Linked DNA regions of Myxococcus hansupus. Each later gene encodes a partner of the first gene's protein in a complex. Links are inferred from orthologs where the notes say so. Each region holds a gene or a part of one and is shown on either strand. Other genes may lie near its edges. The genes, in order: A176_RS21695 and dnaN.

Evidence for each region.
Region 2: the proteins of A176_RS21695 (region 1) and dnaN are in contact, whole or in part, in a solved structure (PDB 1OK7), measured with the Escherichia coli proteins. The link is inferred for Myxococcus hansupus from one-to-one orthologs.

Annotation. Positions count from the first base shown.
Region 1 is NZ_CP012109.1:5,619,565-5,634,557, forward strand. The notes cover bases 1-2,905. They hold A176_RS21695 (DNA polymerase IV), read left to right. Parts: upstream 1-801; coding sequence 802-2,010; downstream 2,011-2,905. Other genes in these bases: A176_RS21685 (RluA family pseudouridine synthase), read left to right, coding at 1-330; A176_RS21690 (secondary thiamine-phosphate synthase enzyme YjbQ), read right to left, coding at 340-753; pcnB (polynucleotide adenylyltransferase PcnB), read right to left, coding at 2,223-2,905. Also shown: more of pcnB, read right to left, coding at 2,906-3,947; A176_RS21705 (phosphatase domain-containing protein), read right to left, coding at 4,337-5,377; phosphate acyltransferase PlsX, read right to left, coding at 5,374-6,411; A176_RS21715 (MFS transporter), read right to left, coding at 6,422-7,708; A176_RS21725 (outer membrane beta-barrel domain-containing protein), read right to left, coding at 9,809-10,579; A176_RS21730 (outer membrane beta-barrel domain-containing protein), read right to left, coding at 10,576-11,403; adventurous gliding motility lipoprotein CglC, read left to right, coding at 11,679-12,188; A176_RS21740 (vWA domain-containing protein), read left to right, coding at 12,285-13,727; A176_RS21745 (AMP-dependent synthetase/ligase), read left to right, coding at 13,894-14,993. UniProt on the Escherichia coli protein: Poorly processive, error-prone DNA polymerase involved in translesion repair and untargeted mutagenesis. Copies undamaged DNA at stalled replication forks, which arise in vivo from mismatched or misaligned primer ends.
Region 2 is NZ_CP012109.1:8,320,552-8,335,637, reverse strand. Bases 10,350-13,347 are described here. They hold dnaN (DNA polymerase III subunit beta), read left to right. Parts: upstream 10,350-11,294; coding sequence 11,295-12,401; downstream 12,402-13,347. Other genes in these bases: A176_RS32790 (hypothetical protein), read left to right, coding at 12,487-13,347; A176_RS32800 (DUF6748 domain-containing protein), read right to left, coding at 10,570-10,893; A176_RS32805 (hypothetical protein), read left to right, coding at 10,350-10,548. Outside these bases: A176_RS32855 (flagellar basal body L-ring protein FlgH), read right to left, coding at 1-262; A176_RS32850 (hypothetical protein), read right to left, coding at 259-897; A176_RS32845 (methyl-accepting chemotaxis protein), read right to left, coding at 932-2,563; A176_RS32840 (helix-turn-helix transcriptional regulator), read left to right, coding at 3,048-3,407; A176_RS32835 (response regulator), read right to left, coding at 3,432-4,958; A176_RS32830 (hybrid sensor histidine kinase/response regulator), read right to left, coding at 4,951-6,999; A176_RS32825 (hypothetical protein), read right to left, coding at 6,996-7,700; A176_RS32820 (cobalamin B12-binding domain-containing protein), read right to left, coding at 7,708-8,370; A176_RS32815 (RNA polymerase sigma factor), read left to right, coding at 8,664-9,149; A176_RS32810 (hypothetical protein), read left to right, coding at 9,146-9,937; more of A176_RS32805, read left to right, coding at 9,937-10,349; more of A176_RS32790, read left to right, coding at 13,348-13,767; A176_RS32785 (DUF1990 family protein), read right to left, coding at 14,019-15,086. UniProt on the Escherichia coli protein: Confers DNA tethering and processivity to DNA polymerases and other proteins. Acts as a clamp, forming a ring around DNA (a reaction catalyzed by the clamp-loading complex) which diffuses in an ATP-independent manner freely and bidirectionally along dsDNA.

The DNA.
Region 1 (14,993 bases):
GCCGAGGATGCCCGGGAAGCGGTGTCCAAGTTCACGGTGCTGTCGCGCTCGGGGGACTTCAGCGTGGTGGAGGTGCGCATCCTCACCGGCGTCCTGCATCAGGTGCGCGCGCATCTGGCGGGCATCGGCGCGCCCATCGTCGGAGACAGCCTCTACGGTGGCCGAGAGGCCCCCGGGCTGGGGCGATTCTTCCTGCACGCCCGCTCGCTCGGGCTGACGCACCCGGTGACGCGCCAGCAGATGACGGTGAGCAGCCCCCTGCCCCCGGAGCTGCGCGCGGAGTTGGAGCGGCACGGACTCCCCCTGCCGCGAGGCGAGCAGCGGGATTGAGCGCCGTTGTCACTCCCCCATCACCTTCACGATGACGCGCTTGCGCCGCTGGCCGTCGAACTCCGCGTAGAACACCTGCTGCCAGGGCCCCAGGTCCAGCTTCCCGTTGGTGACGGGGATGATGACCTGGTGGTGGACGAGCATCGACTTCAGGTGCGCATCGCCGTTGTCCTCGCCCGTGCGGTGGTGCCGGTAGTCCGGGCCCGCGGGCGCCAGGTGCTGAAGCCACTCCCAGATGTCTTCGTGGAGGCCGGGCTCGTCGTCGTTGACGAAGACGCCCGCGGTGATGTGCATGGCGGAGACGAGGACCATTCCGTCCTGGATGCCACACTTGCGGACCAGTGAGGCCACCGTGTCGGTCAGGCGGACCAGCTCGCGCCGCTCCCGCGTCTCGAACCACAGGTATTCCGTCAGGCTCTTCATGTCGGTCTCCGCCAGGCGTCAGAGGGCCCCATTACAATGACTCACATCATGCGAGCCATCATCCACGTCGACATGGATGCCTTCTATGCGTCCGTGGAACAGCGGGACAACCCAGCCCTGCGGGGCAAGCCGGTCATCGTGGGCGGTCACGCCCAACGCGGCGTGGTGGTCGCCGCATCCTACGAGGTCCGCCCCTTCGGCGTGCGCAGCGCCATGCCCATGGCCCGGGCCACGAAGGCCGCGCCCCACGCCATTGTCGTGAAGCCTCGCTTCTCCGCGTACGCCGAGGCCAGTGAGCAGGTGTTCGCCATCTTCGAACGCTATACACCGCTCATCGAACCGCTCTCGTTGGATGAAGCCTTCCTCGACGTGACGGCGTCCGTGGGCCTCTTCGGCACGCCCGCGGACATCGCCCGGCGCATCCGCAAGGAGATTGCCGACGAGCTGAACCTGCCCTCCTCCGCGGGCGTGGCCACGGTGAAGTTCGTGGCGAAGATTGCCTCGGACCTCGCCAAGCCCAACGGGCAGCGGGAGGTGCGCGCGGAGGAGACGGTGGCGTTCCTCGCGGGCCTGCCGGTGTCACGCCTGTGGGGCGTGGGGCCGAAGACGGAGGAGGCGCTCAAGCTGGCCGGGCTGAAGACGATTGGGGATGTGGCGGGCAGGGACTTGGAGTGGCTGGAGGACCGGCTGGGCTCCAGCGGGCGGCACCTGTGGGAGCTGTCCCAGGGCATCGACACGCGCGAGGTGGTGCCGGACCGCGCGGCCAAGAGCGTGGGCGCCGAGGACACCTTCGACGAGGACCTCGCGGGGACGGAGGCGCTCAAGCCGCACGTGCATGCCCAGGCCCTGCGCGTGGCCCGGCGGCTGCGGCGCGCGGCGCTGAAGGGGCGCATCGTGCAGCTCAAGTTGAAGTTCTCGGACTTCACGCTCATCACCCGGCGCACCACGCTGCGCGAGGCCACGGATGATGGGCAGACGCTCTACCGCGCCGCGCTGGAGCTGCTGGAGAAATCACACCAGGGCAAGCCGCTGCGGCTCACTGGCGTCAGCGTGCAGTTGGACGAGGAGCCGCCCCAGCTTGGCTTGTTTCCCGCCGCCGCGCCGCGCACGGCGAAGCTGAACGCGACGTTGGACAAAATCGCGGAGCGATTCGGCAGCAAGGCCATCACCACCGCGGACATCGCGGGCAGCGAAGCCACCGACAATCCAGACCACCGCTCCGAGCGGCCCGTGGACAAGAGCGGGCCGAAGCCCTGAGCCGCGAAGGCGCCTCATCCTTGCGAGGCGTGCGTTGCCCCTTCGCAGGGCTACCGACAGCGCCAAACGGGCCGAAGTCCTGAGCCGCGAAGGCGCCTCATGCCATCAAGGCGTGCGTTGCCCCAGCACGGAGGCTCAACGCTCGCGCGTTGGCGGGCCCGCGCCCAACAGACTCGGCCCGGAGTCGTGCCCCGAGCCGAGAGACGTCACCCTCAGGCGTCGCCCGCGTCCGAGCTCGACTCGGAACCACCGGCGCTGTCGCCAGAAGAGCCATTCGAGGAGGGACGGCGACGACGGCGGCGGCGCTTGCGCTTGCGCTGCCCACCAGAATCCCCATCACTCTCACCGGCGGCAGAGCGCGGCTGCGGCACCTCGCCGGCCTTCCATGCCTCCAACTGCTCGCGGTTCTCACCCGTGGCCTCCACCGTCATCTCGAAGACGGTGAGGGCCTCGTTGAAGAGCGGGTGGCGCTTGAACGCGGCGCTGCGGCGGCGGCGCTCGCCCGACAGCGTGCGCTGGGCCAACAGCAGCATGCGGCAGCGCTCGGCGATGCGGCGCGGCAGGCGCGCGGACTGGACGAACCCGGCCAGCAGGTCCTCCACCACCTGGGACACAGAGGCGCGGCCACCCTCCTGCGTCTCCTCGGGCCCCGTCGTGCGGCTGATGGGAATCAGCAACATCGCCAGCAGGATGGCGTCGTCCAGCGCCTCGCCGGAGGACACGCGCCGGTCCAGTGACTCGGCGAAGGCATAGAAGGTCTTCTCCCCTTCCTTGCCGTGCTGCTTGAGGTAGGCGTTGACGGGCGGCAGCAGGATTTTCAGCGCGTCCAGCGCGTCCAACAGCTTGAGCGCCGGAGCGGACACGCCGCCGCGGATGAGCCGGAAGGTCTCCTCCAGCAGGCGCGCGGGAGCGCAGCGCGGCAGGTCCTCCACCGCGCCTTCCATGGCCGCGTACGTGCGCGACTCGATGTCCAGCTCCAGCTTCGCCGCGAAGCGCACGGCGCGCAGGATGCGCACCGGGTCCTCACGCATGCGCACTTCCGGGTCGCCGATGGTGCGGATGAAGCGCTCGTCCAGGTCGCGGCGACCCCGGACGTAGTCAATGACGCGCCCTTCGGCAACGTCATAGAACAGGCCGTTGATGGTGAAGTCGCGGCGGCGCGCGTCTTCCTGGGCCGTGCCGAAGACGTTGTCGTGGGTGATGAGCAGGTCCTCACCGTCCCCGTCCTCCTCGCCGCTGTTGGCGTTCGCGGCGGCCTCCAGCTCCGTCGGATTCGCGCGGAAGGTGGAGACCTCGATGATCTTCCCGCCCTTGAAGTAGACGTGCGCCAGCCGGAAACGGCGGCCAATGAGCCGGCAGTTCCGGAAGATGCCGCGCACCTCGTTGGGCGTCGCGCTGGTCGCGATGTCGAAGTCCTTCGGCTTGCGCCCCAGCAGCAGGTCGCGCACGCAGCCGCCGACCATGTACGCCTGATGGCCGTGCTGGTGCAGACGCAGCACCACCTTCAGCGCGTCCGGGTCCAGCTCGTCCGGGTCGATTTCCGCCGGCTCACCGGTGGGCCGCACGTGCGGCGCATGCAGCGCGCGCTCCGCGGGCGTGGGCTCCGGCTCGGGCTCGAGGACGGTGGGCACCTCCTCCAGGTCCTCGTCACGGGCCTCGGCGGCGTCCTCCGCCTCGGCGGCGGCGAGCACCGCCTCGGCGGCCTCCGCGCCCAGGACGGTTTCATCCAGGCCGTTGTCGGAGGCGTCCGCCTCGTCGTCTTCCTCTTCTTCGTCGTCCGACTCAGCGTCGGCGTGAGCGGGGGGCGGGAACGCCGGCTCGGCAGGGGTGGCGGCCTGGGCTTCGAGGGTCTCTTCGGGGGCCTGCGCGTTGGCGGCCTGGGGCTCGGAGGCGCTGTCCTCTTCGGGGGGCGCCGACAGCTCCGGATTGGAGTTCATGGGGACCTCTTGTGCGCCGCGCTCGGAAGTCCCTGCCGCCTCGGGAGAGGCAACCTCGCGCGCGTCGTTCTCGGGCGCAGGTGGCAGCAGACCGCCGGCAGGCGGCGTTTCAGTCAAATCTCGCGTCATCAGCCAGTGGCGCCCCACACGGAGCGCTTGATGGCCAGCCGTCTATACCGCATCCTCCGGGTAGGGAGTAGCGAGTGACGACATTGTTGTCGGATGTCGTCGGCTGGCGGGGCGTATCGCCTGCCCTCCTGTTCCGGGCCTCGGGACGGGGAACGCGTTTTCACTGTCCTGTATCAACACCCCAGCGCCGGAAAACGTTCTGGGGCCGGGCCACGCGGGGAACGCAGGTCCGCCACCAGGGCAGCCAGGCAGGCCGCGCCCTACCCGGGCTTGGACCGGCCCTTGTGGTTTCTCGGCAGCGCGTGGTGGATGAGGGACACGTAGTCCACCGCCTGGACCGGCGGCGGCGGCGGGGGCGTGCCCAGCGCGGCCAGGCGCTTGCTGAACGCGGCCAGGATGTCCGGCATGGGCCGCATCGCCGCGAGCAGCTTGTTGGGCCCCTCCAGCGCCTGGGACAGCGCCACCGCGGCCTGCTGGAGCGGCAATCCGCGCCGCAGCAGGTCCTGGAAGGAGTTGGACAGGGTGATGATGTTGTGCCCCGCCGTCTGCACCATCTCCACCGCGATTTTCAGCACCTGCGGCGCCGTCAGGTGGCCATCCGCCAGCAGCACCAGCGCGGCCTGGAAGTAGTTGAAGATGGGCACCACGCGGGGGCCATACGCCGTGAAGTGCGCGGGCGGCGTGAGCCGGTCCAGGTGGATGAAGATGCGGCGCACCGGGTCGCCCACCGGAATCTTCTTCCATGCCTCGCGCACGCGAATCGCGTCGTCCGGGTAGACGCCGCCGGCCTCCAGCACCTGCGACAGCACGCGTTCATCCACGCGGCCGGCAATCAGGTCCGCGAAGAGCGAATAGATGAACGCGTCCGCCTCCGCGTCGTCACCGAAGAGGACTTCCTCCGCCTCCACGGGCGCGTGCACGCGGCTCTCCAGGATGGCGGGCAGCTTGTAGCCCACCTGCCCGCGCAGGGCCCGGAAGCGGCCGCGCAGCAGGTTGCCCACGTTGTCCTTGAGGACGAACTCGTCCCACCGCACGCCGTCCAGCTTGAGCTTCTCCTCCAGCACGGCCCGCATTTGCTTCGGGCTGCCGGAGACGATGCACAGCCGCGAGTCGCCGTTCTCCGACAGCTCGCGGATGAGCGCGCTGGCGCCGGGCACGGCCACCTTCTGGTGGGCCTTCTGGAACGCCGTCCGCACCAGGTCGCGGAGCGAGTCGAACTCCGTCTGGAGGTACGTCTTGTCCAGGTCCCACCGGTAGATGCGCCGCGGCGGTCGCGGATCGATGCGGTCCGGCAGGCTCACTTCGTCAGGCCTTCCCGGATGGCGGCGCCCAGGTTGTTCGACACCACCTTCGCCGCGACCTTGCCCGCGTTGGCGATGGCCCGCGACTTCGAACGCCCGTGCGCCTTGATGAAGATTTTATCGAACCCGAGGATGGGCGCCCCGCCGTACTGGTTCCAGTCCGTGATGTCCTTGATGCGCTGGATGCCGCTGGACAGCATGGCCAGGCCCGCGCGCCACCGGAGGCTCTCCTTGTAGGCGTACTGGGCCAGCTCCACCACGGTGTCGTGGACGCCTTCCAGCATCTTCAAGCACACGTTGCCCACGAAGCCGTCGGTGACGATGACGTCCGCGGTGCCCTTCGGGATGTCGATGCCCTCCACGTTCCCGATGAAGTGGATGTCCTTCATCTCCGACAGGCGCGCGTGCGCCTCCACCACGCGGGGCGGGCCCTTCTGCGGCTCGATGCCGTTGGACAGCAGCGCGACCTTGGGCCGGTCGTTCTGCGAAATGATGCGCGCGTAGGCGGAGCCCATCACCGCGAACGTCACCAGGTCGTCCGCGGTGGCCTCCACCGTGGCGCCCACGTCGAGGATGAGGGAGAACGGGTCGCCCTTCGCGCCGCGCACCGAGCGCGTCGGGTACACCGTGGCCAGCGCCGCACGCCGCACCCCGGGGATGAGCTGGAAGTGCCGGGCACACGCCAGCACGCCCGCGCCCGTGTTGCCCGCGGACACCAGCGCCTGGGCCTCGCCCTCCGCCACCAGCCGCGCGGCCACCGCCACGGATGCGTTCGGCTTGCGCGCCAGCGCCTCACCGGGCTTCTCGTCCATGCCGATGAAGTCCGCCGCGTGCTGCACGGAGATGCGCTCGCCGTTGTGCTTCGTCTCCGCCAGCGCCTCGTCGATGAGCGAGCGGTCCCCCACCAGAAGCGTATGGATGTGGGGAGACTCGAGCGACAGCATCGCCGCTCCCCGGACCACCTCGGCCGGGCCGTGGTCCGTTCCCATGACATCGAAGGCAATCGTCACCGGTTGCGGCTGCGTCCCCACCATGTCCTCCATCTTAGGACCTTTGTTCGGCCCCCGCGCCTGCCATTCTCGCCTGCGTCACCAGGGACAAGCCCAAAAGTCCCGACAACGCCACCATTGCCGCCGCCGTCCCATACGGCGCCCCCGGCCCCAGTCGGGTGAAGAGCCACCCGCCCAACGCCGGCCCCAGAATCCGCCCCAGTGAGCCAAAGGCCTGGTAGGCCCCCAGCACCGCCCCCAGCCGCTCCGGCGGAGCATGCAGGGATACCAGGGCGGACAGACACGGCGTCACCAACGCCGAGCCCACCGCCAACAGCCCCATCACCGGGAAGAGCCACGCATAGTCCGGCGCCACCGGCAACAGGGCCAGTCCGGCCGCCGTCAGGCCGAAGCCCACCGTGGCCAGCAGCGCCTCGCGCCCGGGCTTGCTGCCCGGCCCCCCCGTCAGCCGGCGCACCAGGCCGCCCTGCACGAGCACCGAAATCACGCCAATGGCCGCGAAGAGCCAGCCCGAGCGCAGGCTGGCCTCGCGCAGCACGTCCAGGTCCGTCACCGCCGCGCGGAGGAACAACCCACCCTCCTGGAGCGGCACCGGGCCGGACGACAGGAAGCGCGTCAGCAGGTAGACGGAGAAGGTGCCCTCCATCTGCGCGAAGGCGGTGGTGAACACCAGCATCAGCACCAGGCACCGCCCCACCACCGGCAGGTTCATGGCCAGCGTGGCGCCCTTGAGCGTCCGCGCGTGGCCCTCGCCGGGACGGCCCGCCACGCGGGTCTCCGGCAGGTAGAAGTACGTGCCCGTCAGGTTGATGGCCACCAATCCCGCCGCGAACAGACCGATGGCGAGGTTGCCGCCCCAGGCGCCCAGGAAGCCGCCCAGCGCCGGTCCCAGCACGAAGCCCAGCCCGAAGGCCGCGCCAATCACGCCCATTCCCCGCGCCCTGTCCCGCGCAGGGGTGATGTCCGCCACCACCGCCTGCGCGGTGGAGATGTTGCCACCGGAGATGCCGTCGATGACACGCGCCAGGAACAGCAGCGGCAGCGACTGCGCGAAGGCGAACAGTAGGTACGCCAGCAGCGAGCCCACCTGACTCATCAGCAGCACGGGCCGGCGGCCGTACCTGTCACTGAGCCGGCCCAGCACCGGGGCCGACACCAACTGCATCAACGAGTAGATGGAGATGAGGAGCCCCACCGTGAAGGGCGAGGCGCCGAACCGCACGCCGTACACGCCCAACTGGGGAATCAGGATGCCGAACCCGATGAGGTCCAGCGCCACGATTCCGAAGACGACACGGAGTGACGCCGCCCGCCGCACCACCGGATGCCCCTTTGCGCAAAAGAAAACCGCCAGGGCGCGAAGATAGCGCCCCGGCGGCTGGAATGGGGAGAAGTCCTGGGCCGAAGCGCGTTACATCGCCTCGGCGGACTGGACGCCACGGTTCGCGGTGTCGCGCTCGATGCAGCCCTTCGTCATCGTGTACTGGTAGGTGCCCAGCTCGTCACGCCAGTACTCGCCCTCGTACGGCCAGTAGAGCTGGTCGTCCTGCACGGCGACGGAGTACTTGTACTTCTTGACGATGGCCGTGCGGCCGCCCGCCTTGAGCTGCTCCTCCAGGAACTCCTTCTCCTTGGTGGTCGTCTCGAACTTGATGCGCAGGCCGTTTGCGAGGAGCTGCTTGAGCGCCACGAGCTCCGTCTCCAGCTTGCCCTTGGCCATGATGCCGGCCTTCGGAGATGAGCGCCGTGCGCTGCACCTTGAGCCCGTCCAGCAGGGACTTGCTCAGCTCGGAGTACTTGAAGGTGTCCGGCCGGTTCGCGAAGGCGTCCATCTCCCCCTCGAGCTCGAGGATGGAGTCGTTCGTCTTGCGCAGGTCCTGGTCCGTGAGGGCCAGCCGGAGGATGCGCTCCAGGATGACGTCCGTCTCGTTCTTCTCCAGGCCTTCCTTGTTCTTCTTCTGAACCTCGGCCAGCACCGAGTAGTACTCGCTGGCGTCCATGTTCTTCTTCACATGCGCCTCGAGCTGGTCGTGGACCGGCAGGTAGGTGCGCTCGAAGTCCTGGAGGATGATGTTGGACTCCCGGTAGCGGCAGTTCTCGTAATAGATGACCGCCTTCAGGATGAGGGCCTCCGGGAAGTACTCCTCGCGGAAGAAGGGCGACGACAGGGTGATGAGGTTGCCCAGCGCCTGCTCGTACTGGCCCACGCGGTAGTTGGCCCAGCTCGACTCGAAGAGCGACTCCAGCCACTGGGTGTTACCGCGCTCCACCTTGCCCAGGTAGAAGAGCGCGAAGCGGTTCTGCTGCATGCCGTAGTGCGTCCGGGCAAGCTGCATGAAGGCCAGCTCGCGCAGCGACTTGTCCAGCTTCGCCTGCTCGGCGCTCTTGCCCGCCACCGGACGGGTGAGGCGCACCACTTCCTTCATCGCCTCGATGGCCGCCAGCATCTCGCCGTTGGCCCGCTTGGACGCCGCGTCCTTCTGACGGCTGCCGTTGCGGAAGGAGGACAGACCCTCCAGGTACTTGGCGCGGGGGAAGAACGTGTCCGTCTGCGGGATGGTGAGCGCCAGGCGCTTCACTTCCGCGAAGCTCTTGTCCGCCTCCTCCGGCTGCCCCACCTGGTCCAACGCGCGGCCACGCACGAAGTGGTAGCGCGCCAGCAGGTAGCGGAACTCGTTGCGGTACTTCTCCGGGAACTCCTGGTTCGCGTGCCGGGCAATCTCGTCGAGGATGACCGTCTCGTTCTTCGTCTTGCGGCTGATGAAGAACAGCCACTCCAGGCTCGTCTTGAAGAACTTGGTGGACGGCCCCAGGGAGAGGATCTTGGAGAACTCACCCAGGGACGAGTGGTACATGCCCATGCGGTAGAGCGACTTGGCCAGCACGTAGCGCGCCTCGGTGTGCAGGCCCGCCAGCTTCGGGTCTCCCAGCAGCTCGTGCGCCGCCATGGAGGCCTTCTCGTACTCGTCGTTCTTGAAGAGACTGACGGCCACTTCCAGGCGCTGGCGGTCGGCCGTCTTGCCGGAGACGTCCACCGCGTCGAAGGACATGGTGGGCGCGGCCGGCTTGGGCGACTCCTGCGTCAGGTCCAGCCCCATGCCCGTGTTCGCCGGCGGCGCGGCGGGGGTGGGCGAAGGCGCGCGCGCGGGCGTCGTCGACTCCGAGGCGGGCGCCACGGAAGAAGACGTGTCGTCGGCGGAGGTGTCGTCGTCGTCCCCGTCATCCTCTTGAACGGGCGCGGCCTTCGACTTGTCGGTGCGGGCCTTGCCGCGGGCGGGCTTCTTCTTCTTGCCCGTGGGACGCTTCTTCTTCTTGGACTGACCGGACAGGTCCAGCCCCTCGAAGCTCTGCGCGAACGTGGGGGCCGTCCATGCGAGCGACAGCCCGATGACGGCGACGCGGATGAGCCGAATGGAGCGCATCATGACTCGGACCCGAAGAAGAAGGAGACGCCCAGCTCGAACAGGAGCTGGTTGCGCAGGTAGTTGCCGGAGACCTCGGTGCCCTTCTCCACGTAGATGAGGTCACGCAGCTCGGTGCGCAGCGTGATCCACCGGTTGAGGAAGAAACGCGCGCCCACGCCCAGGTTGGCGCCGGGGGTCAGGTAGTTCTGCGCCAGGCTGCCCGGGGTCTCGCCGGGACCGCGGTACTGCACCACGGAGGCACCCGCGATGCCGTACAGGTCGAAGTGGACGAACGTCTCGGCCAGCAGCGACACCTTGCCGTAGATGGGCGCCCACTGGACGTCCGCGCCGCCCAGCAGCCGGATCTGCCCGGGGGCGTTGCCGTCGAGCTCGTCCATCGTGGGAGGCACGCAGCCGCGCGTGGAGCCTTCACCACCGTCGCCGAAGGTGCACTTCTGCGCCGCGCCCGCCACCGTGTTCACGGAGTAGCCCACGCGCAGGCTGATGCCCAGCGTCTCCATGGGGTGGTAGGTCAGCGTGCCGCCGAAGATGTACTTGCTGTAGAACGCGTCACGCAGCGACAGCGTCGCGGACGGGCTGAACTCGAAGCGGCCCTTCTTGAGGAACACGTGGCCGGAGACCGGCCGGACGCGCTCACGCAGGGGCCCGAGCCGGTCCTTGTCCACCTCGGACACGTCGCCGGCCTCCGTCTCCTCGGCCGTCTGGGCGAACCCCAGCGCGGGCGCGGTGAGACACAGGGCGAGAAGCACACGAAGAAGGCGCTTCATTCGGAGTCCCTCCCCGTCGACTTGAAGGGCAGGAACAGCGAGATGCCTGCGTTGAGCGTCATGACGTTCTGGATGGCGCCCTTGCTGCTGCCCAGGGGCTGATCCACATAGGAGGTGTTGATGAGGGCCACGTTCACGGCGATGTAGTCCTGGGCCACGAAGCGCATGCCCAGGCCCAGGTCCGCGGCCGGATTGAGCCCCCGCCCTGGAAGCGCCGAGGTCTCCGTCCTCACCACGCCCGCGCCCGCCAGCAGGTAGCCGTCGAAGTGGAGGATGGAGTTGAGGAAGGCCACCTTGCCGTAGATGGGGCTCCACTCCACGTCGCCCATCGCGGACCACTGGGGCACGGAGTAGAAGATCTTGCTGTTGAAGGTCCGCTTGGCGGTGCGCACGTCATCCGACGGCACCACCTGCATCGCCGTCGCGCGGGCCGAGATGGCCAGCGTGTCGGCCAGGTAGTAGGCGCCCCGGACCGCCAGCCCCACCTTCGAATAGAAGGGGTCGTTGACCGAGAGGCTCAGGAGCGGCGTCAGCTCGAAGCGGCCCTTCTTGAGGTAGACCTTCCGCTGGACGCTCTTCACCCGGTCTTCCTGGGTGATGTCCACCAACGGCAACTGCGGATCCGCTTCCAATGGCTCGTCCGCGGGGCGGGACGCCGCGGCCGGAGTGGCCTCCTCGACGGGAGGAGGCACGGGTGATTCTGCGTCCTGCGATGACTCGGCCTGCGACTCGTCGGTGAGGTCGAGTCCCATGCCTTCCTGGCTCTGAGCGGATGCCAGCGCGGGCACCAGACACAGGGCGAGCAGCAACTTGGGGCGGTTCAAATCCGGAGGCTCCGTGAGGGAGGGGGGCGTAACTGCCACCGGGGGTTCAGCGCGACTCTCGGCTTGCACATCCTATCGGTCGTATTCCCAACCATCAACCGCTCCGAGCACGCCTGCTCTCGACCTATCCCTCCGGTATTCCTTCATAATTCCACCCGTCGCACCGTCGTACGGGGACGTTGGTGTTCCAGGGGGCTGTGCTACCCTTCCCGGGCTCGCGGGCCCGAGGTCCCGTGCCCCATCCCCCCTTTGTAGAGGTCCGAGGTCCCATGAAGATGTTCGTGCGAACCGCCCTCATGATGTCCACCGCGCTGCTGCTGGGTGGCTGTGAGGTGGCCAGCGAGATTGGCAAGCCCTGCACGCTGGTGCGCAAGGCGACCCCCGAAGAGGAGGCGGCCAACAACTCCCGCACCATGCCCATCCTGGAGCGTGAGATCGCCCCGCGGCAGGACTTCATCTCCTTCGGCTCCGTCGAATGCGAGGACCTGATCTGCGTGCGGGATCAGGACTACCCCCGCGCCCTCAACGAGGACGGCTCGCTGAACGAAAACGCGCCGGCGCGCGGCTACTGCACCAAGCCCTGCGTCGAGGGCGGCTCGTCCTGTGACGTGACGGACACCAACGACGTGAACCCGGATCTGCCCGGCCGCATGTCGTGCCGCTCGCTGCTGTTGGATCAGGACACGCTGGAGGCGCTGCGCTCCGCGGATGAAGCCTTCTACCGGCGCACGTTCGGCGAGAACAACTCGCCCTTCTTCTGCGCCGGCGCGCTCATCCCGCGTTAGGCCACCCGACACTTTTCGCGCGGAGGGGTAGACCTTTCCGCGCGGCTGGTTCGTAAAGACAGGGCCCGCGCCGTCTTCCGCAAGGAGCCCTGTCGCATGAACCGAACGGTCCTCTTCCTCAGTCTGGCTGGTGGCCTCGCGCTCACCGCCCTCGTGCTCGGCCTTCCGCAAATGGGGGCCGGCACCCCGAAAGAGCCCCACACCGTCTCGGTCCTGACGCCGCCTCCCCCGCCGCAGCCGCCGCCTCCTCCCGTCGCCCCGTCCACCACGGGCGGCTCGCTCACGCTGACGAGCCGGCTGTCGCATCCGTACATCCCCGCGGGCGCCTCCGAGCTCTTCGCCACCTTCGACGTGACGGGCGCCCAGGTCCCCGGCGCGAAGCGGAGCCCGGTGAACCTGGCGCTCGTCATCGACCGCTCGGGCTCCATGAGCGGTTACAAGCTGGCGCAGGCGAAGCAGGCGGCGCGGCACCTCATCGGCTTGTTGAACGACGAGGACCGGCTGGCCATCGTCCACTACGGCTCGGACGTGAAGAGCCTGCCGGCCATGCAGGCCACGGCGGGCAACCGCGAGCGGATGTTCCAGTACGTGGACGGCATCTGGGACGAGGGCGGCACCAACATTGGCGCGGGCCTGTCCACGGGCCGCTACCAGTTGTCCACCGCGCAGCAGTCCTTCGGCGTCAACCGCCTCATCCTCATGAGCGACGGCCAGCCCACCGAGGGCCTCACCGCGGACGCGGACCTGACCGGCCTGGCGCGCGAGATGCGCGCCTCCGGCATCACCCTGAGCGCCATTGGCGTGGGCACCGACTTCAACGAGGACCTGATGCAGGGCTTCGCCGAGTACGGCGCAGGCGCCTACGGCTTCCTCGAGGACGCCGCCCAGCTCTCCACCCTCTTCCAGAAGGACCTGCAGCAGGCCGGCACGACGGTGGCGCGCGCCGTGACGATGACCTTCACCCTGCCCGCGGGAACGTCGCTGGGTGAGGTGCTCGGCTACCGCGCCAGCCAGACGGGCAATGAAGTGCAGGTGGCGTTGCCGGACTTCTCCGCGGGCCAGTTGGAGCGCGTGGTGGTGCGGCTCAACGTCAGCGGCGACGCGGTGGGCAGGACGGTCCCCGTGGTGGACCTGAAGCTGGCGTACTCCGACCTCATCCGCGACGCCGCCGCGCTGAACACCGCCTCGCTGTCCGCGGTGGTGACGGACCGGCGCGAGGAAGTGGCGGCCCGTCAAGACCGCGACGCCACCGTCTATGCCGCCCGGGCGCGCAGCGCGGTCAACATGCAGAAGGCCGCCGAGGCGCTCAGCGAGGGCCGCAAGGACGAGGCGAAGCTCTACCTGCAACAGAACCAGGCCCTCTTCCGCGAGACGAGCGCCGTCGCCGGTGCCGCCGCGGTCGCCACCGACCAGGCAGAGCAGCAGGCCGCGCTCGACGAGTACGACAGCGCGGAGGGCGAGGACGCGCGGCGCTCGCTCGTGAAGAAGAGCAAGGTGAAGGCGCTCAAGAGCTTCGGGAAACTGGGATCCACCTACTGATGTAACGGACTACGGGTTATCCGGGAGACCCGCCGCACTGCGTCGTGTTCACGATCGTGTGCAGGCGGGTCGTGAAGTTTCACGAAGGGGCCCACAGAGGATGCATTCAGCTCTAAGCTATGGCACCTCAAATCAACCTGTTTCCCAAACCAGTGGAGCCCCCCTCATGCAGCTCCCGCAGTTCCAGACGCTGATCGACATCTTCAAGCGCAGCACCTCCACCTTCGGCAGCCGCGAACTCTTCGGAGAGAAGAAGAACGGGCAGTGGGTCTGGACGACCTACTCTCGCTTCGGGGAGATGGTCGACGACCTGAGAGGGGGGCTCGCGCAGTTGGGCGTGGGCGCGGGCGACCGCGTGGCCGTCATCTCCAACAACCGCCTGGAGTGGGCCGTGGGCGCGTACGCCACGTACACGCTCGGCGGCGCGTACGTCCCGATGTACGAATCGCAGCAGGTGAAGGAGCTGCAGTTCATCATCAACGACAGCGGCGCCAAGGTCGTCTTCTGTGCCACGGATGAAATCGCGCAGCGCCTGCAGGCCGTGCGCGCGGAGCTCCCGAACGTGGAGCACCTCATCCGCTTCAGCGGCACCACCAGCGACGCGGACAGCTTCGCGACGCTGCTGCGCCGGGGCGCGGAGACGCCCACGCCGCTGGTGAGCCCCAAGCCCACGGACCTGGCCGGCCTCATCTACACCTCCGGCACCACGGGACAGCCGAAGGGCGTGATGCTCAGCCACCAGAACATCGCCCGCAACGTGTCGGCGATGCACGAGGTGTTCCCCATGACGCCGGAGGACCGCTCCCTGGCCTTCCTGCCCTGGGCGCACGTCTTCGGGCAGACGGTGGAGCTGCACGCGCTCCTGTCCATGGGCGCGTCGATGGCCGTCGCGGAGGCGGTCGAGAAGATCATCGACAACCTCTCCGAGGTGAAGCCCACGCTGCTCTTCAGCGTGCCGCGCATCTTCAACCGCATCTACGACGGCCTGCAGAAGCGCATGGCCGGCGAGAAGGCGGTGACGCGGTTCATGTTCCACCGCGGCCTCGCGGTGGCGGCCCAGCGCCGCGCGCTCGCGGAGCAGGGCAAGTCGAGCGGCTTGCTGGACCTCCAGCACGCCTTCTTCGACAAGGTGGTCTTCTCCAAGGTCCGCGCGCGCTTCGGCGGGCGGTTGAAGTACGCCTTCTCCGGTGGGTCGGCCATCTCCAAGGAGGTGGCGGAGTTCATCGACAACCTCGGCATCACCGTCTACGAGGGCTACGGCCTCAC
Region 2 (15,086 bases), 2.7 Mb from region 1 along the record:
CGTCGTAGGACTGCCGCTGGTTCAGACACACCTCCACGGCGGACGCGTCCTCGGGCAAGCGGACATGTCGTGGCCGGAAATCATCCATGGCCAGTTGAATGGCGGCCGCCGTTGCCGCGGGGACCTCGCGCCGGGTATCCGCGGGCAAGGCATCGGGGAACTTGAACCACGCCGCTTCCGCAGGAGGAACACGAGGTAGAGGGCCGGGCCGGGTGGCGCAGCCGGCGAGCATGATGCAGGACAGGAGCACCTTGAGCTTCATTCCGTCACCGTGGTGATGCGGCCCGTGGCTTTATCGTCAGGCAGGATGTGTCCGACGAGCCGCCACTGCTTGTCCACCCGGACGTACAGCTCGCCGGGCCGAGGCTCGTTCGCGTAGGGGACGAGCTTGTGGATGATGCACCGGGCGTCGAACTGGATGCGAATGAAGTATCGCTGGGTGTTCGCTCTCCGGTCTTCTTCGGACATGGGGGACGGGAACCACGGGTGGCTGTGGTAGTCCGCGATGACCGAGGCCCGCCCACGCTCATCGCGGATGCTCATGGGGGCATAACAAGTCTTCCGCTTGCTGGGCCCCACGGGGCGTCTGGGGCCGAGTGGTGAGGGGAAGCTGGCGTGGTAGACCCCATCGCCCAGGGTGTAGAGCGCGCCGCAATACTCCTGGCCATAGTCGCGGTCCATCGCGCCCGGCAACTTCATGATGGCGGGGCAGAGCTGGTCGATGACCTCGTCGATGTCGTTGGAGGGAACGATGGCCTCCCACGGCCCTCGGACCCAGACGCGCCGGGAGGCGGACGTCGTGAATCCATAGTGCTCGGCTTCGCGAGGCATCCACGGTGCGCTGGAGCAACTTGCGAGCAAGACGCTGGCGAGCAGCACACCTCGTTCGTGGCGCATGCCCGCCAGGATACCAGCGGGCGCCCACCGGCTCTCAAGCCCGCGCGGTGAAGCGCGCGGCCAGCTCCTTCAGCTTGGAGGCCCGGGCGTGCAGGTCCTCCACTGCGCGGGCAATCTGTTGCACGCCGGCCACCGACTCCGTCGAGCGCGCCGACAGCGCGTGGATGCGTCCGGCGATGTGCTCGCCCGACTCGGACTGGCGCGTGTTCTCGTCCGCCATCCGCTCCACCGTCCCGCCAATCTCATTCACGCTGGCCAGCAGCCGTGACAGCGCGTTGCCCGCCGTGGAGGACATGCCCAGGCCCTCGTGCACCATCGTGGTGCCCTGGCGCATCAGCTCCGCCGCCGCGCGCATGTCCGCTTCGCTCCGGGCCAGCATCGTCTGCACCTGCCCCGCGGCGTCGCGCGTCCGGTTCGCCAGCTTGCGCACCTCGCCCGCCACCACCGAGAAGCCCTTGCCGTGCTGGCCCGCGCGCGCCGCCTCGATGGCCGTGTTCACCGCGAGCAACTGCGTCTCCTCCGCCACCTGCTGGATGAGCCGCAGCATCTCCGCCGTCACCCGGCCCGAGGCCTGCAACCGCTCCACCGTCGTCGCCGAGCGCTCCACCACCCCGGCCATCTCCTCCATCTTCCTCAGCGCCTGCCCCACCGCCTCGCCGCCCTCGCGCGCCACCGCGCCCGTCGCCACCGCCGTCTTCGCCGCCGTGCGAGCCGTCTCCGCGCCCTGGGACACCCGCGCGCTCATGCCCTGCACTGTCTCCGCCGCGCGCTGCAGCGAGTCCGACTGTTCCCGCGTCGCCACGGTCAGCGTGTCCGCGGACGTGCGGATGCGCTCGGCGTCCAACGCCGTGGCCCCCGCCGCCTCCACCAGCGCGCGCACCACCTCGTGCAACCCGCCCACCATGGTGTTGAAGGCCGCCGAGAGCTGGCCCACCTCGTCGGAGGAGCGCACCTCCACCCGCGCGTCCAAATCCCCCCGCGCCACGCGCCGCGCCGCCTGCGCCAGCTCCTGCACCGGCCGCACCACCCGCCGCGACAGGTACACGCCCGCCAGCAGCGCCAGCAGCAGCGCGCCGCCCACCGCCACGAGGATGCGCTGGCGCACCGCCGCGACCTCCCGCTCGACGTCCTCCACGTACACGCCCGTGCCCAGCACCCAGCCCCAGGGCGCGAAGAGCTTCACGTAGCTCTCCTTCGGAATGGCCTCTGGCGAGCCCGGCCGCGTGGCCTCGTAGGACACCGCGCCCGCGCCCTGCGCCCGCGCCAACCGGACGATGTCCACGAACACCGGCTTGCCGCGCACGTCGCGGTAGCCCCGCAGGTCCTTGCCCAGCATGTCCGGCAGGTGCGGGTGCATGACCAGGCGCGTGTCCAGGTCGTTGACCCAGAAGTACTCCACCCCGGAGTAGCGCAGCCGCGCCAGCAGCGCCGCCGCCTGCTCCTGCGCCTCCTGTCGCGTCAGCGAGCCGTCGCGCTCCCGGGCCTCGTAGACCTCCAGCACGCCATAGGCCGTCTCCACCGCCTGCTTCAGCCCCAGGATGCGGTCCTCGCGAAGCTGCTCGCGCAGCTCCGGCAGCACGAACCCCAGGATGACCAGCAGCAATGGCAACGCCACCACGCCCATGGCCACGCACAGCTTCACCAGCAGATTCCGGCCGACTGACATCGCCGCGCAGCGTAGCCCCCAGCACGCCGCGCCGCTCTGTTACCTGAGTCTGGAAATACCCCCAGTCTGGGTTCCCAGCGGCTTTCGCACACCCGGTGAGGTTTTCCCGGATGTTCCAAGCCCTGTATTTCCGGATAGATATGGAGCCCGGCTGAGCCCTTACGCGCACGTTGAAAACATGAACCAACCCTAGAGGGCGGGACAGCGTGCAGGACTCGACGGAACCGTAGGAGATTCGCCGCCCAACGTATCAGGTCCCCTCGCTGACAGGTGCGGTGGGTGCGGCGCGGGGGCCCATCCGGGCCAGCCCTGTGCCCTTCTCCGTCGAGAAAACGCGCGGGCCGCGCACGGTGGATGGACCCCGCGAGTCCACCGCATGCACAGCAACCCTATGGGTGAACAACGGGAGACTGACCCGGCAAGTTCTGTCTGTCTGCCCCCGTACGTCCTATGCCAGCGGCCAAACGTTCCGGGTCGGTAAGGCATGGACAAGAAACTCGCAACCACCATCGGAGCCGCAGCGCGTGTCGCTCGCAACCGTCTGGAGCTCACCCAGGCGGACGTCGCGGAGCGTATCGATGTGGCCACCGAGGTCTATGGGCGTCTGGAGCGCGGCGGAATGCTGCCGAGCGTGCAGACGCTGATGAAGCTGTGCCACGAGCTGCACGTCTCCGCGGACGAATTGCTGGGGCTCGCCAGCAATGGCGCGCCGCGCCCCGGCGAGCCGCCGGTGGCGACGCAGGAGCGCCCCGAGGTGCGGCGCCTGCTGCGCACCGTGCGCCCGCTGGAGCCCGCCAAGGTGAAGTTGCTGGGCCTGGTGGCCAACGCGTTGAACCGCCGTTGAGCCCCGGCCCGCCGCCTCAATCCCTCACAGCTCGGAGAGGATTCGGTCCAACTCGTCAGGCTTCACGGGCTTGACGAGGTGTCGGTCGAAGCCAGCGCGCATCGCCTGGTCCCGTCCCTCGGGGCCTCCGTAGCCTGTCATCGCCACCAGCCGGATGCCGTTGCCCACGCGGTGGCGCAGGGTCTCCGCCACCCGGTAGCCGTCCAGGCCCGGCAGGCCGATGTCGACCAGCGCCAGCTCGGGCGGGTTCGACACCGCGAGCGCCACGCCCTGGAGGCCATCCGGCGCCACCGCCACCTGGTGGCCCCACAGCTCCAGCAGGTCGCGCATGGCCTGACGCGCGTCCACGTTGTCCTCCACCAGGAGGATGCGCCGGCCTCGCCGGAGGTCCGCGGCGTTGCGCGCGGCGTGGGGCAGGCCCACCGCGTCCACCAGCGGCAGCTTCACCACGAACTCGCTGCCCAGGCCGGGGCCGCCGCTGTGCGCCGTCACCTCGCCGCCGTGGAGCTGCACCAGCTTGCGCACCAGCGTCAGGCCAATGCCCAGCCCGCCGCGAGAGCGCTCCAGGGACGTGTCCGCCTGGGCGAAGAGCTCGAAGATGTGGGGCAGCACGTCCCGCGGAATGCCGATGCCGGTGTCCTTCACCCGCACCACCGCGCGCGCCGAGCCGTCCACGCCCTCCTGCGCCACGTGCAGGGTGACGCGGCCCTGGTCCGTGTACTTCACGGCGTTGTCGAGCAGGTTGGTGAAGACCTGCTCCAGCCGCGTGGCGTCCGCGTCCAGCCACATCGAGCCGGCGGGCAGGGTGACGTCCAGGGCCAGCCCGCGCGCATCCGCCAGCGGCTGCGTCACCTGGAGCACGTGCCGCAGCACCGGCATCAGGTCCAGCCGGCCGGGGCGCAGCTCCACCTTGTCACGGGTGATGCGGCTGACGTCGAGCAGGTCATCCACCAGCCGCGCCAGGTGATTCGTCTGTCGCTGGATGATGCCGCGCATGCGCGCTTCTTTGTCATCGGTCGCCGGCCTGCGCTGCAGGATGCCAATGGACGTCATGATGGCGGCCAGCGGGTTGCGCAGCTCGTGGCCCAGCATGGCGAGGAACTCGTCCTTGCGCCGGTCCATCGCGGCCAGCTCGTTGGCGCGGTTGCGCGCCACCTGCTCCGCGTGACGCAGGCGCAGCAGGGACTTCACCGTGGCGATGAGCTCGGCGCCCTCGAAGGGCTGGGTGAGGTAGGCGTCCGCGCCGCCATCCAGGCCGCGGACCTTCTTGTCCGAGGTGACGAAGGTGGCGGAGGTGTGCAGCACCGCCATGGCGGAGGTGTTCGGGTCGGCGCGCAGGCGCTCGCAGACCTCGTAGCCGCTGATGTCCGGCAGCTTCACGTCCAGGATGACGACGTCCGGTCGGTGCTGCTGCGCCAACAGCAGCGCGGACATGCCGGTGGCCGCCTCCAGCACGTTGTAGCCCGCCAGCGACAGGAGCCGGTTGACGAGGTAGCGGTTCGCGTCGTCGTCGTTGACGTTGAGGACGGTGGCCAGACGGGATTCAACCACGGCGGCTCCCTTCCATCATGGCGTTCGCGCCGAGGCCCGCCTTGGACAGGGCGTCCCGGATGCGCGTAATCGCCACCTCGCGGCTCAGGGTGTGTTTGGAAAGGATGGCGGCGGTCTCCTTCGCCAGGCGGGTGCGCTCGTCCTCTTTCAACTCGTGCGAGGTGTGGAGGATGACGGGTACGTCGCGCGTGCGGGGGTCCGCCTTCAGCTCGTCGAGCACGTCGAAGGCGGTGATGTCCGGCAACACGAAGTCCAGGAAGATGAGGTGCGGCGACTTCTCGCGGGCCAGCCGGACGCCGTCCTTGCCACCGGCGGCCTCCAGCAGCGAGTAGGGCATGTCCTTGAGGAGCTGCTTGAGCAGGTAGCGGTGCACGTCATCGTCGTCGATGATGAGGATGCGCTCCACCGGCCCCGTGCGGGCCATGGCCTGCAGCTTGCGTTGAAGCTGGATTTCATCCACCGGCTTGAGCCAGAACTCGTCGGCGCCCAGCGCGCGGGCCTTCTGCTCGCGGTCCGTCACCGTGACGACGAGGATGGGGATGTCGCGGGTGGACTCGTTGTTCTTCATGTCGGCGAGGAAGCTCCAGCTCGTCTCCCCCTCCAACATGACGTCCAGCACCATGGCGGCGGGCCGCACGCGCTCCAGCACCCGCCGGGCTTCGTCCGTGCTGCGCACCGGCAGCACCTGGAAGCCGGAGCGGGCCAGGTATTTCTCGTAGAGGAAGAGCGTCTGACGGTCGTCCTCGAGCACCAGCACCGGCGCGCGGCTGGGGTCCAGATGCTCGCTGCGCTCCGTCAGGCCCGTCATCTCCGCGATCTCCACGTGGACGCGCGGGATGGTGATGGTGAAGGTGGCGCCCTGGCCCAGGGTGCTCTTCACGGAGAGGGTGCCGCCCAGCAGCTCCGTCAGCCGGCGCGCCAGGGGCAGGCCCAGGCCGGTGCCCTTCGCCTTGCGCTGCAGGTGGCTCTCCACCTGGGAGAACTCCTCGAAGATGCGCTCGTGGTGCTCCGGCGCGATGCCAATGCCCGTGTCCTGGACGGTGAAGACCACGGTGTCGCGGGGACCGGGCTCCGCGGAGACGCTGACGTGGCCGCTCTCCGTGAACTTCAGCGCGTTGGACACCAGGTTGCGCAGCACCTGGCTGAGGCGGGACTCGTCCGTCTCCATCTCCAGGGGCTCGGCGGGCTCCACCAGGCGCAGCTCCACGGGCGAGCCGGGCGGCAGCAGCGGCTTCATCATGCCGCGCAGCGCGCTGAGCGCGTCGCGCACCACGAAGCGGCTGTGGCGCAGCGTCGTCTTGCCGGCCTCCATCTTGGAGAGGTCCAGCAGGTCGTTCACCAGCTCGAAGAGGGCCTCCGCCGAGTTGCGGATGAACTGGACCTGCTTCTCCTGCTCGCCGCTCAAGGGGCCGTTGATGGGATTGAGCAGCACCTTCGACAGACCGAGGATGGAGTGCAGCGGCGTGCGGAACTCGTGACTGACGTTGGCCACCACGCGGCTCTTGATTTCAGCGGCGAGCTGGAGGCTCTCCGCCTTCTCGTCCAGGGCGGCGTGGAGGCTGCGCACGCCGCGGTTGGACTCCTCCAGCTCGGAGTTGAGCCGCGCCAGTTCGTCCGCGCGGCGCTTGAGCTCGCGCTGCTGGCGCTCCGTCTCCCGGTGGAGCATGGACAGCTCGCTCAGGGTGGTGCTCACCCGCTCGAGCGCGACGCCGTAGTCCTCCGGCACCAGGCTGCCCACCATCAACACGCCGCCCTCATGCGGGCGGGCGCGGAAGGCGAAGGTGGCGGGCATCTGGTCGCGGCAGAGGATGAGCTCCCAACCCTCCACCTTCTCGTCGCGGGCCTGGACCAGCAGCCGGTCCACCTTCTCCTCGGTGCCTTGTGCGGCCAGGGCGCGCAGCGTCTGTCCAGGCTCGGCGGCGAGGAGGTTGCGAGCGCGGGGGTCTACCCACGTCAGCGTACCCCCCGCGTCGCAGACCAGGGCGACCTCTCGGCTGAGGTCGTCGAAAAACTGCGGCTCCGGAGAGGCGGAATGCCTCATGAACGGGTCTCCTCCCAGGACACTCCCGCTTCCGCGAGGAGCGCCCGTGCTTCGGGGTGACGTGAGCCCAGCACGGACTTCAACATGCCCAGCACACTGGGAAATGCCAGGAGGCCAAAACCGCGTCGCGGCCAGAAGCCGGCGTACCAGCGCACATGGTCTCCCATGAGCGTGGGCTTGCCGGCGGCGAGCGCGTCCGCGAGGTAGGACAACTGCAACTGAAGCTCTTCCTCGAGGCGCGGCTGGTCCTCGGGGATGATGTAGAGCGTGAGGCGGGACGTGGCGGCGCGCGAGAGCCCGGGCGCCTCCTCCTCCAGCAGGCGAGCAGGCCCGTCCAGGTAGCGCAGGGCCTGTCGCGCGGCGCCCACGTAGTCGTGGGGCGCGGTGCCCGGGCCCCAACCTTCCGCCTCCAGCGCGGTGGCCAGGCCGGCGAAGTGTTGATCCAGGTGCCGCGAGCACATGCCCCGAGTCACCAGCAGGGTGCGCAGCCAGCGCGCGTAGCCTTCCATGACGGAGGGGCGCTGCTCTTCCAGCGCCTGCACCAGGTAGCGCACGTGGAAGCGCGCGTCCTCGTCACCAAAGCGCTGCGCCCGCTCCAGGCCGTAGCGGGCGGCCCAGAAGGGGTCTTGGTAGAGCGCCTCTTGCGAGGCGGTGGCCAGCCGGTCCGCCCGCGCTTCCACGCTCTTGCTCACGCTCTCCATGCGGTTCTCAGACTCCCAGGACCCGGCAGGCGGACGCGACGAATTCCCGCGCGTCCTTGCCGAAGAAGTTCACGCCCAGCTCCGTCTCCAGCCCGGGGGCCCAGCGGAAGGCCAGTCCTCCCACGGCGATGGGGACGTTGGGGCGTGTCTTGCGCACGTGCGCCACGGCCTCCCGGAGCGCGGGGAGGTGATACGACATCGTCACGGAAAGGGCGACGAGGTCGGGTTGAATCTCGTTCACCATGCGGGCCAGGTGCTCCGGCGGGACGTTGGCGCCGAGGAAGCGCACGTCGAAGCCCGCCATCTCCAGGAAGTCGCTGGCCATGCGCGCGCCCACCTCGTGCAACTCCCCCTGCACGCAGGAGACGAGCACCACCTTGCCGTTGAAGGCGTCCCGAGGCAGGTGCCGATACAGGTGCGCCAGCGCGAGCTGCGAGACGGCGGTGGCCAGGTGCTCCTGCGCCACGGAGATGAGGTTCTCCTGCCACATCCGGCCAATCTCGTATTGGGCGGGCTGAATCACCTCCAGGTGCAGCGTCTGGATGGGGATGCCCTGGAGGAGTCCCTCGTCCACGAGCAGCCGCAGCGCCTCCCGCCGGTTGCCGGCGAGCTGCGCGGACAGGTACGCGTTCAGCAGTCCGGTCAGGGCGGAGTCGTGAGAGGTCAGCACGGAGTCGGGCGCAGGGGGGCGAAGGGGTGACGGTAGCGGGATTGCGTTTCTCAGTTACAGCGAATGCGCCCCGATTTCATCGCCAACCCGACACAGGCCAGTCCTTCTTTCTCGCGCCTGCATGCCTGCTTGCTTGTAGCTTTTACCGATTCCGTGGGCCGCATTGTACCTGGGTACTAGGGTCGCGCTTCCGCACGCGCCAGTGTGGGCCCTGAAAAGGAACAGCCCGGGTGACAGTTCTCCGGGCGGGCGGTGTTCCCCTTGTCACGGCAACCGAGGGAGGCGTGAGACCGGTGTCAATCGATGTGGAGGCCTACTACCGGCGTTACGGCCCCCAGGTGCTCCGGCGCTGCCGTTTCCTCCTGCGTGACGAGGAGAAGGCCGTGGACGCCATGCACGACGTGTTCGTCCAGTTGCTCCGCTACCAGGGCGCGCTGAAGGACGCCGCGCCCTCCAGCTTGTTGCACCGAATCGCCACCACCGTGTGTCTCAACAAGTTGCGGGGGGCGAAGCGGCGCCCGGAGGATCGGGAGGACGAACTGGTGCTGCAGATTGCCGCGGCCGAGGACACGGAGGCGCGCACCGCCGCGCGGGGGCTGCTCGATCGCCTCTTCGGCCGGGTGCCCGCGTCCAGTCAGGACATCGCCGTGCTGCACCTGGTGGATGGAATGACGCTGGAGGAGACGGCCCGCGAGGTGGGCCTGTCCGTGTCCGGCGTGCGCAAGCGTCTGCGCGCGCTGTCCGCAGTGTTGCAAGAGCTGGAGCTGGAGGCCGCATGACATCCGCCCACCGCACCCCGGATTGGCTGCTGGAACGAATCGCCCTGGGCGAGCTGCCGCCCACGGAGCTGGCCGCCGCCCGTGCCCGGCTGGCCGAGGAGCCCGACGGCCCCGCCCGCCTCGCCGCGTTGGAGGCGGACTCGCGCGCCACCCTGGAGACGCTGCCGCCCGCGCGCGTGGTCCGCGAGGTGGAGGCCCGCGCGTCGCGCCAGGACGCGCCGCGCCCTTCCTTCCACCTGTCGCCCGCGTGGGGCCTGGTCCCGGCGCTCGCCGCGGTGGCCCTCTTCGTGGTGGTCTGGCCCGCCGGACAGGTGGAGCCCCGCACGGCGCCCGGGGATTTCCCGGAAGTGACGCGCATCAAGGGCCTGGCACCGCAGCTCGTCATCCACCGGCAGGCCGCCGCCCGCCCGGAGCGCCTCGCAGACGGAGCCGCCGCCGCGGCGGGTGACGTGGTGCAGGTGGCGTACGTGGCCGCGGGTCGCTCGCATGGCGTCATCGTTTCGGTGGACGGCAACGGCGCGGTCACCCTGCACGCGCCGGAGGAGGGCGGCACCCAGGCCATGCCCCTGGCGCCCTCCGGAACGCAGGCGCTCTCCCGCGCCTACGAGTTGGACGCGGCGCCCCATTTCGAGCGCTTCATCTTCGTCGCTTCCGACGCGCCCTTCGACGTGGAACCGGTGCTGGCCGCCGCGCGGGCGCTGTCGGGAAAACCCGACGCATCCTCGGCAGCACTGTCATTGCCCGGGAACTTGACGCAGGTGTCCCTCACGCTGGAAAAGCATGAGTGATGAAATCCTTTGCCCTCCTCGCATTCGGGTTGTGGGCGGGAGCGGCGTCCGCCGAGTCCCTGTTCGCGCACCGCCTCACGCTTCTCGACGGACGCGAGCGCACCTTCGCGCAGCAGGCGGGTGACGGCGCCCCGGAGTCCGCCTCGCGTGGGCTGCGTCGGGGCAGCGCGCACATGGAGTTCTGGGCCAGCGACATCCAGGTCGCCAACATGGGCGTGAAGATTGGCGGCGGCCCCATCTACCTGACGCTGATGGCGGGCCTGGAGCCCGGCCGCGACGCGCGCTTCAACTTCGCGGTGGGCGTGGGCGGGCACATGACGCTCGCCCGGCGGCTCTGGGTGGACCTGGACGTCACCGGCGGCGCGGTGCAGCCGGTGCGCAACCCCCTGGAGGGCGACGGCGGCAACGTGCTGGGGCAGGCCCGGTTGATGGTGGGCTTCCAGCTCCTGCCGCGCCTGGCCGTGTTCGCCGGGCCCACGTACAACGCCTGGTTCTCCTGGGGCGCGTCGGACTTCGACAGCATCACCCGGATGCCCTTCAGTGAGAGCAACCCGGAGCCGGATCAACGCCTCCAGCATTGGCCCGGCCTCCAGGTGGGAATCCAAATCTGAGTCCCACCCGGGTGGGCTGGCTCAGTTCTCCACCTTGCTGGCGCGCAGGACGGTGGCCGCCCCGGCGGGCCCCGCGTTGGGCCGCGTCTCCAGGGTGCCCTGGACCTTGAGCCCCGTGCCGTCCAGCGTCTTGCGGATCAACGACTCCATCTTCTCGTCCGAGCCCTCCGCCACGCTGGACAGCTCCAGCTCGTGCACGGGGATGGGCTCCGCGTCCGGCTTGTCCGCCGGGAAGGCGTTGTAGGTGGGGCAGGGCGGGGCGAAGCAGCGCACGCCGCTGTCCTTGACGATGTAGGAAGTGCTCTCACCCTGCTTGGGCTGGGAACCGTTGGTGGGGGCGTTCATGGTGGGCGTTCCGTTCTCACTGTCCCGGGGTGCGGCGTTGCCGGCCGGCTCCGAGGAGGGGGTTCCATTCTCGCTCGCCAGCGGCGGGGCGGACGAGGCGCCGGGCGGCTTGCTGCACCCGGATGCGAGGCCAAGGATAAGAGCGGCGAGCAGCAGCGGGCGGCTGTTCATGACGGGCTCCAGCGGAAAAGAGGCGCCAGTGTGCTCCGGCTCGCGGCTGGGGGCCAGCCCGGGGGCTGGATTGGTGACTGGCGGTCAGTTGCAGCGGGTGGGTGGGGTGCTTCGCCTCCCACAGTGTTGTCGTGGCGCTGCACTCCGCGCGTTGACGGAGAGGAGTGCAGGGGCTACATCCGGCCTGCATGATCGGCCTCCAGGGCCGTGACCTGTAAGGACGCCCTCCGATGGAATTCCGCATCGCCGCCGACGAGCTGAAGAAGGCCCTCTACCGCGCCCAGGGCATCGTGGAGCGCAAGACGACGATGCCCATCCTGGCGAACGTGCTCGTCACCGCGAACAAGGGCGGCATCACGGTCACCGCGTTCGACCTGGACATCGGCATCGTGTCCGAGCACCCGGCCGAGGTCATCAAGACGGGCGCCGTCACGCTGAGCGCCAAGTACGTCTTCGACATCGTCCAGAACCTGCCGGACGCCCAGGTCACGCTGAAGAAGCTGGCCAACAACTACGTGGACATCTCCAGCGGCTCGGCCCATTTCAAGATCGTGGGCATGGCGGCCGAGGAGTACCCCAAGCTGCCGAAGGAAGAGAACGCGCCCCTGGTGCAGGTGGGGGGCAACACGCTGCTGGAGATGATCAAGAAGACGCAGTTCGCCATCTCCAGCGACGAGACGCGCTACATCCTCAACGGCGTCTTCTTCGAGCCCCAGTCCACCGGCAAGGTCCGCATGGTGGCCACCGACGGTCACCGTCTGGCGCTGGTGGAGCGCGAGCTGCCGGGGGACTTCAAGCTCAAGAGCGGTGTCATCATCCCCCGCAAGGGCCTGATGGAGCTCAAGCGCCTGCTGGACGAGGCGCCCGACGCGGAGTGCCACCTGGGCTTCGCGGAGAACTCGGCACTGTTCAAGAAGCCGGGCCTCACCATGGTGATGCGCCTCATCGACGGCCAGTTCCCCGAGTACCAGCGCGTCATCCCCAAGGAAGGGGAGAAGGTCGTCCTGGTGCCCAAGGTGCGCCTGCTGGAGAGCCTCAAGCGCATCGCCCTGCTGTCGGCGGACAAGAGCAACGCGGTGCGCATCGGGCTGGAGACGAACCAGCTCATCATCACCGCCAGCAACCCGGACCTGGGCGAGGCCAAGGACGTGCTGGACCTGGCCTACCAGGGCAACAGCGTCGTCATCGGCTTCAACGCGCGCTACCTGATGGACGTGCTCGCCGTCACGGAGACGGACGAGGTGTCCTTCGAGCTGGGTGACGAGCACAGCCCGGGCGTCCTGCACGCCCCTGGCGACCGCAGCTTCACCGCCGTGGTCATGCCCATGCGGGTGTGAGCGGACGGCGCCTTCCGTTCACTCGTGAGGCGATCGGCCCCCTGGGGGGCCTGACACGGGGCCGGTGCCTTCCTATGGTGAAGGCATGGCCACGCATCCGGACAATCTGCGCGCCCGGCTGGAGGACCGCGCGGACCTCCTGGAGGCCACGCGCCTGCGCTACCGCGCGCTGCGCGGGATGCTGACGGCCTTCTTCTGGAAGGACCGTGTGCGGGCGCAGTTCGAGCTGCTGCTGGAGGTGGCGCGCGCGCAGCCGGAGGTGGACGCCACCCTGGCCGCGCTGAAGCGCCGCGCCGCCGCGGAGGGCTGGCCGGAGCAAGCCGAGCCGCTGAAGCTGATGCGCGAGGTGGAGCGCCTGCGCGAGGCCGTGGAACACGCGGCCTTCAAGCGGCTGCCCGTGGCGGCGCGTCCGGCGACGCTGGGCGAGGCGCTGCTCAAGCTGGAAGAGACGGTGCTGGAGGCGGGGCCGCTCCTGGGGCGGCACAGTTGGGCGCGGGCGGTGGAGCTGTTGCCGCGCAACCTGCCGGAGCTGCGCGCCGCGTGCGCCGCCGCGGACGTGTTCGAACAGGTGTTCAAGCGGCCCGCGCCGGAGGGGCTGTTTCCCTTCACGGTGGAGGAGGCGGAGGCGCTCCAGCGGGCGCTGCCCCTGGCGGAGGGCTCGCTGGCGGCGCTGTGGCAGCGGCTGGATCACTTCGATACGCGCGGGCAGGTGAAGCGGTTCCTGGAGGCGCGTGCGTCTCGGGCGCCGCAGCGGGTGCCTCGCAGCGGGCCGGAGCTGCTGCTGCACGCGGCGTTCTGGCGCGGGGTGGCCTGGGCTCGGCTGCGGGCGTTGATGGAGACGCAGTTGGAGCCGGTGGTGCCGCTCGATGCGGAGGTGCCGGCGCTGCTCGTGTGGCTGGCGGCGCGTGAGGCGAAGCTGGGGCGCGCTGTGTCCGGTGACCTGGGGCGTGCTGGCGGTGAGGTGCCGTCGCAGTCCGCGGAGGTCGACGCGTCTGGAGACATCCGGCTTCCGGCGTGTGAGGCATTTGGCGAAGGCCGCGCGGGACTGTTCGAGGTGGCCGCGCGGCTCGCGGTGTTGTCGCGTGAGCGGCCCGTGGGGACCTGGGACGAGGAGACCGCGTGGGCGCGGCTGTGGACCGCGGCGCAGCGGGCGCGGGACGAGCAGGGCCCCGACGTGGAGCGGCTGCGGGACGCGCTGCGGCTGTTCATCCTGCTTCGTGGGCAGGGGCAGACGCCCGCGCGCCTGTTCTCACCCGAGCGCGTGCGGGTACCCACAGCGGATGCTGACGCCGACGCGGGCCTGGATGGGAAGGACCTGCCCACGCTGGTGCACGCCGCGCGCGCGGCGGCGTGGCGTGGGCGGTAGTGACGCTGGCGGCGTGGCCTCGCGAGCGGAGGCATCTCACGCGGCGGCGTGGCGTGGGCAGTAGCGACGCTTGATGTTCGTGACGTTGGCAGCGTGGCCTTGTGAAAGGCATATCGCCCACGCGGCGGCGTGGCGTGGGCGGTAGCGACGCATGCGGTTCGTGACGTTGGCGGCGTGGCCTCGCGAGAGGCATATCGCCCACGCGGCGGAGTAGCGCGGGCGGTATGCGCATCGCGCGCGCCATCGGCGCGTTACGTTGGGAGCGTGACCACGCGTCCTGTCGGCGCCTCGAAGGTGGGCAGCAGCCGCGAGGCGAGGCCCGCGAGCAGGGCGTCTTCCGTCAGCGCTACCGCCACGTCGGGCACGCCCAGCTTCTTCGTGGCGGTGCGCCGCAGCGCATAGAAGGCCCAACTCGACGCCAGTGCCGCCACCGCTCCAAGCGCCGCCACCGCGAGCCTGCGTCCCCGCTGGCGCTCCGGCGTCACGCTGGCCGCCGCCAGCGCACCCGAGAGCATCCGGCCCGTCAGCGGCACGACCATCACCCGCGCGGGCGCCATCGGCAGCTTGTCTCCAATCAGCTCACCCACCGCGAGCAGCCCCAGCACGCGAGGCGCCCACGGATGCGCCATGGCCCGCGCGAGCCGGTCCTCCGGTGGTGGCTGCGTGGTCGCCAGCCATCGGCTCGCGAGCGTCGGCGCGCTCATGCTCCGCATGCCCGCCAGGATGCCCATTCCCAGAGCCGTCAATCCGTGTCCTCGATTCATGGCCTCTGTCTCCTCCTCCAATTGGGTTTCACGGTGTCCGCGCGCCCGCTGCGCGTAGAACTGCACCGGGGCCGTCTTCACATCGTGGCCGGAGTGCTCCAACTGGCCGCTGCTGGCGTGATGACCCACCAGCTCCGGATGTTTCAACACCAGCTCGCGCAGCCGCACGTGCGTCAGCCGGTGCCACGCGCGCTGGTATCGCGGCGCGACCATGGCGAAGCCCAGCCGGCTCCACCAGTTGGGGAACTGGCCGGGGCGCCAGGCCGCCTCGATGTGGAAGCTCACCGCGCCGCTCTCGTGGTTCTTGCGGAGCAGGAACCACTCACGCCCGGCCTCGATGTGTCCGTGCAGGGTTTCGAAGCTGAAGCCGTAGATGCTGCAGGTGTCGCCATGCTCCTCGCGGGTGCCGCCCACGCGCGCGCCGCACAGGTAGCGCAGTTTCTGTCCCAGGGAGCGCAGCTCCAGCAGCACCGTGCGGCCCTGCAAGGGTTCATGCGCGGAGAAGTGCCACGCGACGATGCGCGGGTCGGAGAAGTCGAAGGTCTCCAGCACCTG